3 regions of the Marinomonas sp. ATLA20 genome follow, and region 3 is predicted to be linked to each of the others. Evidence: predicted binding sites of a transcription regulator. Region 3 holds the regulator's gene; each other region holds the start of a gene.
The links. The regulator PhoB, encoded in region 3, activates phosphate uptake and scavenging genes when phosphate is short. The targets are predictions, from matches to a motif close to TGTCATANNNNTGTCANA.
Positions count from the first base shown of each region.

Region 1: a site for PhoB is predicted at 1,548-1,565, ahead of AC2A4J_RS12925 (PhoX family protein). Genes of this name have one in related genera too.
Region 2: a site for PhoB is predicted at 1,417-1,434, ahead of ugpB (sn-glycerol-3-phosphate ABC transporter substrate-binding protein UgpB). Genes of this name have one in related genera too.

Region 1 is NZ_JBXUKU010000007.1:38,325-41,591, reverse strand. Features, by position in the region: gene AC2A4J_RS12935 (ABC-F family ATPase) at 1-986, shown strand, start outside; gene AC2A4J_RS12930 (MmcQ/YjbR family DNA-binding protein) at 1,091-1,468, shown strand; gene AC2A4J_RS12925 (PhoX family protein) at 1,728-3,267, shown strand, end outside.
Region 2 is NZ_JBXUKU010000002.1:294,017-297,283, forward strand. Features, by position in the region: gene AC2A4J_RS05790 (ATP-binding protein) at 1-919, shown strand, start outside; gene AC2A4J_RS05795 (Hpt domain-containing protein) at 950-1,297, shown strand; gene ugpB (sn-glycerol-3-phosphate ABC transporter substrate-binding protein UgpB) at 1,494-2,795, shown strand; gene ugpA (sn-glycerol-3-phosphate ABC transporter permease UgpA) at 2,895-3,267, shown strand, end outside.
Region 3 is NZ_JBXUKU010000001.1:107,773-111,039, reverse strand. Features, by position in the region: gene phoR (phosphate regulon sensor histidine kinase PhoR) at 5-1,354, opposite strand; gene phoB (phosphate regulon transcriptional regulator PhoB) at 1,351-2,046, opposite strand; gene ubiA (4-hydroxybenzoate octaprenyltransferase) at 2,131-2,985, opposite strand; gene AC2A4J_RS00450 (chorismate--pyruvate lyase family protein) at 2,982-3,267, opposite strand, start outside.

The DNA of each region.
Region 1 (3,267 bases), on a different contig from region 3:
AGCGCAAGTGCACCATGATCATTATTTCCCATGACCGCCACTTTTTGAACTCTGTGTGTACTCACATGGCGGACATTGATTTTGGTGAGTTGCGTATTTACCCAGGTAACTATGAATACTTCATGGAAGCCTCGTCTTTGATTCGTGAGCAATTATTAACTGAAAACGCGAAGAAAAGTGCGGAAATGGACGATCTTCAAGCGTTCGTTAACCGTTTCTCAGCCAACGCATCTAAGGCAAAACAAGCCAGTTCTCGTGCGAAAAAACTAGAAAAAATTGAACTATCAGAAGTGAAACAGTCTAGCCGTATGACGCCTTCGCTGACTTTTAAGCAAGATAAAAAACTTCATCGTCATGCTTTGATCTTAGAAGATTTAGGTCATGGTTATGATGAACTGCTATTTTCTGGCGGAAATATGATTTTAGAAGCTGGCTCTCGTTTGGCTATTATCGGTGAAAACGGTGCTGGTAAAACGACGTTCTTACGTTGCTTAATGAGCGAGTTAGAAGCCAAGCAAGGTGAGATTAAATGGGCTGAAAACGCCGTTATTGGTTATTGCCCGCAAGACAGTACAGAAGACTTTGATTGCGATTTAACCTTGTTTGATTGGATGTCGAAATGGCGTACGGTAAAACATGATGATTTAAAAGTTCGTGCAATGTTGGGTCGTTTGTTGTTTACCGCGGATGACTTCAATAAAAAAGTACGAGTTTGTTCTGGTGGTGAGAAGAACCGCTTGCTGTTTGGTAAGTTGATGATGATGGATCTAAATGTCTTAGTGATGGATGAGCCAACTAACCACATGGACATGGAAGCCATTGAGGCTTTAAATAATGCGTTACTCGACTTTGATGGTACCCTGATTTTTGTTAGTCACGACAGGGCGTTTGTATCATCGTTGGCGAATCGAGTGATTGAAATTAAAGGCCAAAAGGTTATTGATTTTCAAGGCACTTACGACGAGTACCTTGCTCATCAGGGCTAACCTCACTTAAGTATAGTTTCTATTTAAAGCCGTTTACTGGATGTCAGTAAGCGGCTTTTTTGTTTTATACTGATGACTGTTTTGAACCTTGAAAGGGCGCGATTTTGGACTCAACAACACTTAAAAAATATCTGCTTTCTAAGCCCGAGGCTGAAGAGTATTACCCATTTGATGATTATACGGCCGTGTTTAAAGTGCAAGGGAAGATGTTTGCCTTGTTGATTAAAAAACAAGGGCAGCCATTGCTAAACTTAAAGTGCAATCCAGACCATGCTATTGAATTGCGCGATATATTTAAAGAAATTTTTCCTGCTTACCATATGAATAAACGGCATTGGAATTCCATTATTCTGGATGGCGACTTACCAAATGGAGAAATTGAAAGGTTGATCGATCATTCTTATGGTTTGGTGGTAAAAGGTTTAAAGAAATCCATACGAGAAGGTTTGGAAGTTCGTTATGGTGAGGACGTTTATAAGTAAAAATAATATTGTTTAATCCCATATCACCTTCACCAATTCTGCGTTATAGCCTGTCGATTTATTATTAATGTCTTCTTGCTGTCATTTCTATGTAATGTTTTGTCCGTAAATTCATTGTCAGCTTCCTTTTGCAGGGGGAAGCAACTTATTTGAAAAATAGATGATAAAACCAGTAGCCAAGGATCGAAAAACCAAGGGGAGAACCCCTAATGTTCGACAGCCTAGGCGACTAATATTTAATAAATAATAGGGCAGTGTTATGAATATTAAGAGCAACAGCAAGCTAGGTTTTGACGAATTAGATGAGCTGGTTCGCCCAGCGCCTGAAGTGGTAGAGTTTGAAGAAGTCGCCAATAAAATGGTTTCTCGCCGTGGCTTTTTAGGTGGTGGTGCGGCAGTGGGTGCTGGTGCTTTCGTAATGGGCTCAACGGCCCTATCAGCAGGTAAAGCCTTGGCAGCAGGAACGCCAGAGTCGCGTCTGGCTTTTAGCATGGTAAAAGCCAATACATTGGATACTATTACTGTTCCTGAAGGTTATAAATGGGAAGTGCTGGCTTCTTGGGGTGATCCATTATTCAGCAATGCCCCAGCTTTTAATGGGTCAACTGGTGGAACTGGTGCGTCCCAAGAGTTAGCGTTTGGCGATCATAACGATGGCATGGCGTTCTTCTCTAAAGATGGCAAACAGATTATGGCCATCAACAATGAATACACAAATGGCGATACCCTTCATGCTAATCGTAATGATGGTATGCCAGCAAATGCTGATGACGTGCGTAAAAATAAAGCTGCTCATGGTGTATCTATTATTGAAGTAGATCAACGTGGTGGTAAATGGGGGATCGTTCAGGACTCTCCTTATAATCGTCGTATTACGGCGGATACGGAAATGGATATTACAGGTCCAGCGCGCGGCCACAAATGGATGCAAACATCTGAAGACCCTAAAGGTTTAGTCGCAAAAGGTACTTGGAACAACTGTGGTAATGGACAAACGCCATGGGGTACATATTTGACTTGTGAAGAAAACTTTAATGGTTATTTCACGGTAAATGACAAAAACTACACGATGCCTGAAGCGTTCAAACGCTATGGTTTAAGCACAGAAGGTCGTTACAACTGGGCGATGGCGGATGATCGTTTTGACCTAGTTAAAGAGCCAAATGAGCCAAATCGCTTTGGCTATATTGTTGAAATTGATCCACTGGACCCAACATCTCGTCCTAAAAAACGTACCGCTCTAGGTCGTTTTAAACACGAGAATGCAGAGTTAACTATCGCGCCGAATGGCCATGTTGTTGTCTACCTTGGTGATGATGAGCGTGGTGAATTTCTATATCGTTTTGTCTCGAAACATAAATATTTAGCGGGTGGCAACAATCGCGACCTACTGGAAGAAGGCACTCTTTACGTTGCCAAATTCCACGATAATAATCGCGGTGAGTGGGTTGCATTAACACCAAAAACCACAGGAATGACAGAAGCAGAGATTTCAATTCATACTCGTATGGCGGCATCAAAAGTGGGTGCCACTACCATGGACCGTCCGGAGTGGGTTGCCGCTCATCCTCATAAAGCAGAAGTTTATTGCTCGCTTACGAACAATAAAAACCGTGGCGTTAAGCCAAATGCTGGTGGTGATGCAACGCCTGCTGGTGGCCCGAATCCTCGTGTAAAAAACAACTTTGGTCAAATCGTACGTTGGATGCCAATGGATTCTGATCATACTCACAACGAATTCAAGTGGGACTTGTTTGTACTAGCGGGTAACCCCGCTGTGTACGATGATGCCAACGCGG
Region 2 (3,267 bases), on a different contig from region 3:
TAAAGAAATTGTTCAAGTTATGAGTGGCGAAATCGGTTTGAACTCGGTAGAAAATCAGGGTTCTGAATTTTGGTTTCGTATACCACTTGATGTGGTTTCAATGGCTGAGCAGACCCCATTGATAACGGGTGGTGTAGAACAAGCTGTTAGAGTGACGTTAATTTATGCTAATAAAACCGGTCGTGACTATGTTGCTGCATTGCTGGATTCATTCGGTGTTATTCACAATGCTTACGACAGTATTGCTACCGCGCTGGCTGACAGCGAATGGATAGGGCGTTGTGTTTTACTGGACTCTGATGTCATTTCGGCAGTTTCTGATGTCTCTGAATTGAACGCATTCTGTCAGAAAAATGCGATTAAGCGAGTATTGCTACAAGGTCGTTCAGATATGGATTTTGATAAAGAAGTGTATGTTGCTGCTTTAGCAAAACCTGTCTTTCAGCAGCCACTGCTGGACGTGCTTGAAAATCTAAAACCATTAGTGGAAGGAGAGCCTGAGATGGCGAGTGAAGTAGAGAAGACCCCTGATGGTCGGCCAGTATTTAAAGCCAAAGTATTGTTAGCAGAAGACAATTTGACCAATCAGATTGTTGCCCGTGGTTTGTTGAACTTGTATGGCGTAGAGGTTGTGGTGGCGAAAAATGGCCAAGAAGCGGTTGAGCAAGCCCAATCGACTCAATTCGATATGATTTTTATGGATTGCCAGATGCCAGTAATGGATGGTTATGAAGCGACGCGAACTATTCGCCAGTTTACTGATGGGCAAACGCCTTCTGATGTAGCGATTGTTGCACTCAGTGCTAATGCCATGAAAGGTGACGAAGACGACTGTTTCGCGGCTGGCATGAATGACCATATTGCAAAACCCATTTCGCAGGAAAAGTTAGTTGCGATACTCACAAAATGGCTTCCTTAGAGAATAGTATGGAAACGGAGATTCTAAGTTATGTTTGAGCCTAAGGTGTTTGATAATACAGATTACGAAAGTCGTTTGGCCTATAACCACGAATTAATGGCATTGGTTGCGGGTGAATTTATTAAAGAAGCAACGACCTTACTGAAAACTCTGCAGGCTCATGTTAATGGCGGCGATTGGCATGATTTCGCTCTGGTGGCGCATCGCTTAAGAGGCGCCGCTTTGGAAGTGTCTGGCTATCGCTTTTGTCAATTAATCTCAGAGATGGAAGCGCTCGTGATAAAGCATGAAAGCGACTTGTTGGCGGCGTACCATGTGGCGCTCACTGAAGAGTTTGATGCTCTCGTATTGGCTTTGAATCAAGAAATTTTGCGTTAATCCTTATCTAATAATTTTTTCATTTCTGTTATTTTTCTTCATTTTTCTTTTGTTTTTCCGCTATTTGTTGGTTTGAAAGTTTCATTTGAATTGCGATTGTATTTCAAATGAAACCTTACTATCATCAAAGTGAAATATATTCTTTCTATAGTCGTTCTTTCTTTTCTAATAAAAACTCATTGTGAGGAACACGGAAATGCATAATTTGAAGTTAGCGTCAGTGGTTGTTGGTCTATCTATTGCGAGTTCAGGCTTTGCCGCCACACAAGTAGAATGGTGGCATGCAATGGGTGGTGCAAATGGCGAAAAAGTAAATGAAATCGCTAAAGCGTTTAACGACTCCCAAGATGCTTATGAAGTGAAGCCAGTTTATAAAGGCAATTACACAGAGACGATGACGTCAGCTATTGCCGCGTTTCGAGCGAAACAGCAACCAGCGATCGTTCAGGTATTTGAAGTAGGTACTGCGAGTATGATGGCGGCTAAAGGCGCTATTTACCCAGTATATAAGCTGATGCGTGAGTCTGGTCAATCGTTTGATGAAAGTGCTTATTTGAGCGCTGTGACAGGTTATTACACCAACAGTGATGGCCAAATGCTGTCTATGCCATTCAACAGTTCTACGCCTGTACTTTACTACAACAAAGATTTGTTCAAAAAAGCGGGCATCAGCCAAGCGCCTAAAACATGGCAAGATGTCGAAAGTGTTTCTAAGAAACTGCAAGCATCAGGTGTATCTTGTGGCTTTACGACGGCTTGGCAATCTTGGGTACAGCTAGAGAACTTAAGTTCTCGTCACAATGTACCATTTGCTACGTTAGAGAATGGCTTTGGCGGTTTGAAAACCGAGTTGAAATTTAATGGTCCATTGCAAGTTGCGCATATTTCAAAAATGGGCGAATGGCAAAAGAACGGCATCTTTAGCTATTCAGGTCGTACTAACGATGGTGCAGCGAAGTTCTATAGCCAAGAATGTGCCATGTTTACTGAATCTTCTGCCGGTTACGCTGGCATAAAACGTAATGCGAAATTCGATTTTGGTGTTGCGGAACTTCCTTACTGGGAAGGCAAGGTAAAACAACCTTCTAATACCATTATCGGTGGCGCGTCTTTGTGGGTATTGCAAGGTCACTCTAAAGAAGAATACAAAGGTGTGGCGTCTTTCCTAAGCTATCTATCAAGTGCATCTGTTCAGGCTGACTGGCATCAGTTCTCTGGTTACTTGCCAATTACTAAGGCCGCGTATGATTTGACCAAAGGTCAAGGTTTCTACGCCGCGAACCCTGGTACGGAAACGGGTGTCATCCAAATGACAACAGGTACGCCAACGGAAAACACTAAAGGTTTGCGTTTGGGTAACTTTGTACAGATTCGTGGCATCATAGACGAAGCATTAGAATCTGTTTGGAGTGGCGATGTAGATGCTCAAACCGCTTTGAATACCGCTGTTGAACGTGGTAACGCGCAACTTCGTAAGTTTGAAAAAGCGAACGACTAAATAAAACTAGCGCCCTTATGTTTTCTGCATAAGGGCGCTTTTTATTGAATGGCGTATTTTTCTTTTTAATTTGTCGTTTTCTTTTTTTTGGATTGTCCGATGACAGTTACCTTTCCCCAAAAAGGCCTACCTTGGCTTTTGCTGTTGCCCCAGCTCTTGGTGACCGCTATTTTCTTTCTTTGGCCAGCTGAGCAAGCCTTAGAGCAAGCGTTTTATCAGGAAGACGCCTTTGGTCTGAGTCGAGAGTTTATTGGCTTGGAAAACTTTGCGGATTTATTTTCTGATCCTTTGTATTACCAATCTATGTTAACCACCTTGGTGTTCAGTTTTTCTGTTGCCATTGTGGGCATGTCTTTAGCGCTGTTGTTGGCCGTGATGGCGGATCGTATTATCCGTGGCAAGCTGGCGTATCAAACTTTGTTAATTTGGCCATATGCTGTCGCGCCTGCGTTGGCGGGTGTTTTGTGGTGGA
Region 3 (3,267 bases):
GTACTTAATGACTTGGGGAATCTTGGTTATTATTATCTGTAGAAATAGGTAGCGCTGGAATCGTATCATTTCTGGTGCGATTTGCTGGGAAATGACAAGAGAAGGTGCTTCCAAAGCCAGGCTGACTGCGAATTTGTAGCTTGGCATCGTGATGTAATAGCACATGCTTTACGATGGCTAGGCCAAGACCTGTACCGCCGGTTTTAGAGCCTCGCCCTTTGTCGACTCGGAAGAAACGTTCTGTGAGTCGAGGAATGTATCTTGGCTCTATGCCAATGCCAGAGTCTTTTATAGAGAACACACCATTAAACTCACTGGACTCCCATTTGATCTCAATCTCGCCGCCATCTGGTGAGTATTTGATGGCGTTAAAAATCAGATTGGAAAAAGCACTATAGAGCTCTTTGTAAGAGCCGTACAAGCGAGCTTCTTCGGGAATTTGCAAATTAATAGAGTGTTTGTCCGTCAACACTGGCGTAGTTGCATTGGTAATGGTTTGTACTAAGTCTGAAACTTTATGCCATTGGTTCTCTTCGCGTTTGTCATTACTCTCCAAGCGAGAAAGCAGTAACAGATCTTCGATGAGTTGTTCCATCCGCTCAGATTGCTCAGACATATTAACAATGCCTTTTTGCATGCTTTTTGGCAGACTGTCCTTGAACATGTCGAGGGTTTCTAAGTAGCCCTTAATAACGGTAAGCGGCGTTTTTAATTCATGGGAAGCGTTGGCAACAAAGTCTTTGCGCATCTGTTCTAGCAAGTGTAAGCGCGTCACATCACGAACAAAAATCAGGTGATCATTTTTATCGTACAATGTGGTTTGAATTTCTAAATAGACGCCATCTTTGGCGGGTGACTTGATGACCAAAGGCTCACCAAAGCGTTTTTGACTAAAGTAACGGAAAAACTCTGGGCTACGGACAATATTAGTGATGATTTGGCCGCGATCGACAGGACGCATTAAGCCGAGAAAGTGAGCCGCCGAGTTATTCCACCACTCCAAGTTACCTTGGTTATCCGCCATGATAACGCCTTCTTTTAAGGCGGTGGTGGAGCTTTCAATTCGGGTTAGCGCTTGGCGCATGCGACGTTTGGATTTGCGTTGTTTCTTATGTAATCGATAAACCGCATCGAATACTTCTCCCCAAATTCCGCTGGCTTCTGGTGGTGCAGCACGACCAGAATGGCGAAGCCAATTATGGAATTGGTAGAGCTGATAAAGCTGCCAGTACAAAGACCCTAAAACGTACAGCAGCAAAACACCCAACAACTGACCTATTATTAGGCCTATTACAATACAAGCCGCGAATCCTGCGAGCCAAGTAATAATAGTGTTTCGCCAAACTGTTTTCATACGGACCTTTTTGCTGAGAAGCGGTAGCCTGTTCCTCGTACTGTTTGTATCAAGAAATCATGAGTACTACCAATGGCTTTGCGTAAACGACGTATATGAACATCAACGGTACGTTCTTCAACGTAGACATTTCCTCCCCATACTTGATCCAACAATTGCGCTCTTGAATAGGCACGCTCTTGGTGTGTCATGAGGAATTTTAGTAGACGGTATTCTGTAGGCCCCATGTCTAAGGGGCGAGTACCAATGGTAACCCGCTGACTGATTGGGTCAAGGGTTAGACCTTCGATTTCAATTGGTTCATCTACGCCTTGAGGGGTCGCGCGTCGTAATACGGCTTTGAGTCGAGCAACTAACTCACGAGGTGAAAATGGCTTGGTGATGTAATCGTCAGCGCCGACTTCTAGACCTTGGATTTTGTTGTCTTCTTCACTTTTCGCAGTCAGCATAATGACTGGAATTTCTGCCGTTGTGGGGTCTTTTTTCAATCTGCGAGTCAGCTCAATGCCGCTACCGCCAGGCATCATCCAATCGGCAAGAATCAAATCCGGACGATGGTCCACAATGATTTCATGGGCTTGCTGAATGTTTTCTGCTTCCAAATACTCGTAGCCCGCCATTTCAAGTGCAATGGCGATCATTTCGCGTATGGAAGATTCGTCGTCAATAATTAATACTTTTTTACCGGTCACAGGATTCATCCTCATCTCAGGAACGGTTTCATTAAAGCGATCTAATGTGACAATTCGGTTACATTGTCACAACTTTGCCACATATTACATAAAATAGCTTGCGACCAGACCGATGAAAACACAGTAACCAACGCGGTTATTGTCTAAAAATGAGCGAAAGCAAGCTTGTCGATCACGCTCTTTAGCTTGATTAAATTGCTGATAAAAGAGTCCAATACACACCACGAGTGATACAAAGTATAGCCAATGTAATCCGGCTAGTAGACCAATCCAGGTCAATAAAGACAAGGTTAGACCTTGTAGGCAAACAATGACGAATAAATCATATCTGCCAAATAAGATGGCGGTGGATTTGATGCCTATTTTGAGGTCATCTGGACGGTCTGTCATTGCATAATAGGTATCATAGGCAATGGTCCAAAAGCAATTGGCGACAAACAGCATCCATAGCTCAGGATCGGTTAAATCTCCTCCCTGTGCACTGTAGGCCATGGGAATTGCCCACGAAAAAGCCAAGCCAAGAAACAACTGGGGTAGATGGGTATAGCGTTTCATAAACGGATACAGAGCAGCCAAGCCTAAGCCTACGAACGACAGTAAAATCGTTTGCAGATCGGTAAAAAGTACTAAAACAAAGCTTAAAATCGACAAAGCACAAAACAGAACAAGTGCTTCTTTTTTAGATACTCGGCCCGACGGTAGCGGGCGGTTTTTAGTACGATCAACATGACCATCGACCTTTCGATCCGCGTAGTCATTAATCACGCAACCCGCAGATCGCATGCTGAAAACGCCTAAGATAAAGATAACGATCAAATGCCATTGAGGCATACCATCGGCTGCCAGCCATAGCGCCCATAATGTTGGCCACATCAGTAAGAATGAACCGATAGGGCGGTTGAATCGAGTGAGTTCTGCGTAGTCTTTAAGTTTGTTCATAACAATCCAAACGGCGGTTTTAGTTGGTTGATCTCATCAAAGAAAGCTTCATTGACCAATATTCCAGGGCCAAACTGATGAAACACAGAGCGTCTCGCCCACAAAGCATTAGGTTGGTTTGGAAACATGCGTTTTGGTAACTGAGTGACCTCAATGCAACTTCGAGACAGGGCCTTATGTTGAAACAGATAGCCACCTAATGGCTTGTCTTTTAAATGCTTTACATGTCGCCAATGGCCTTTCAATGACCTCGCCGGAATGATTGAGCGAGCATAAATAACG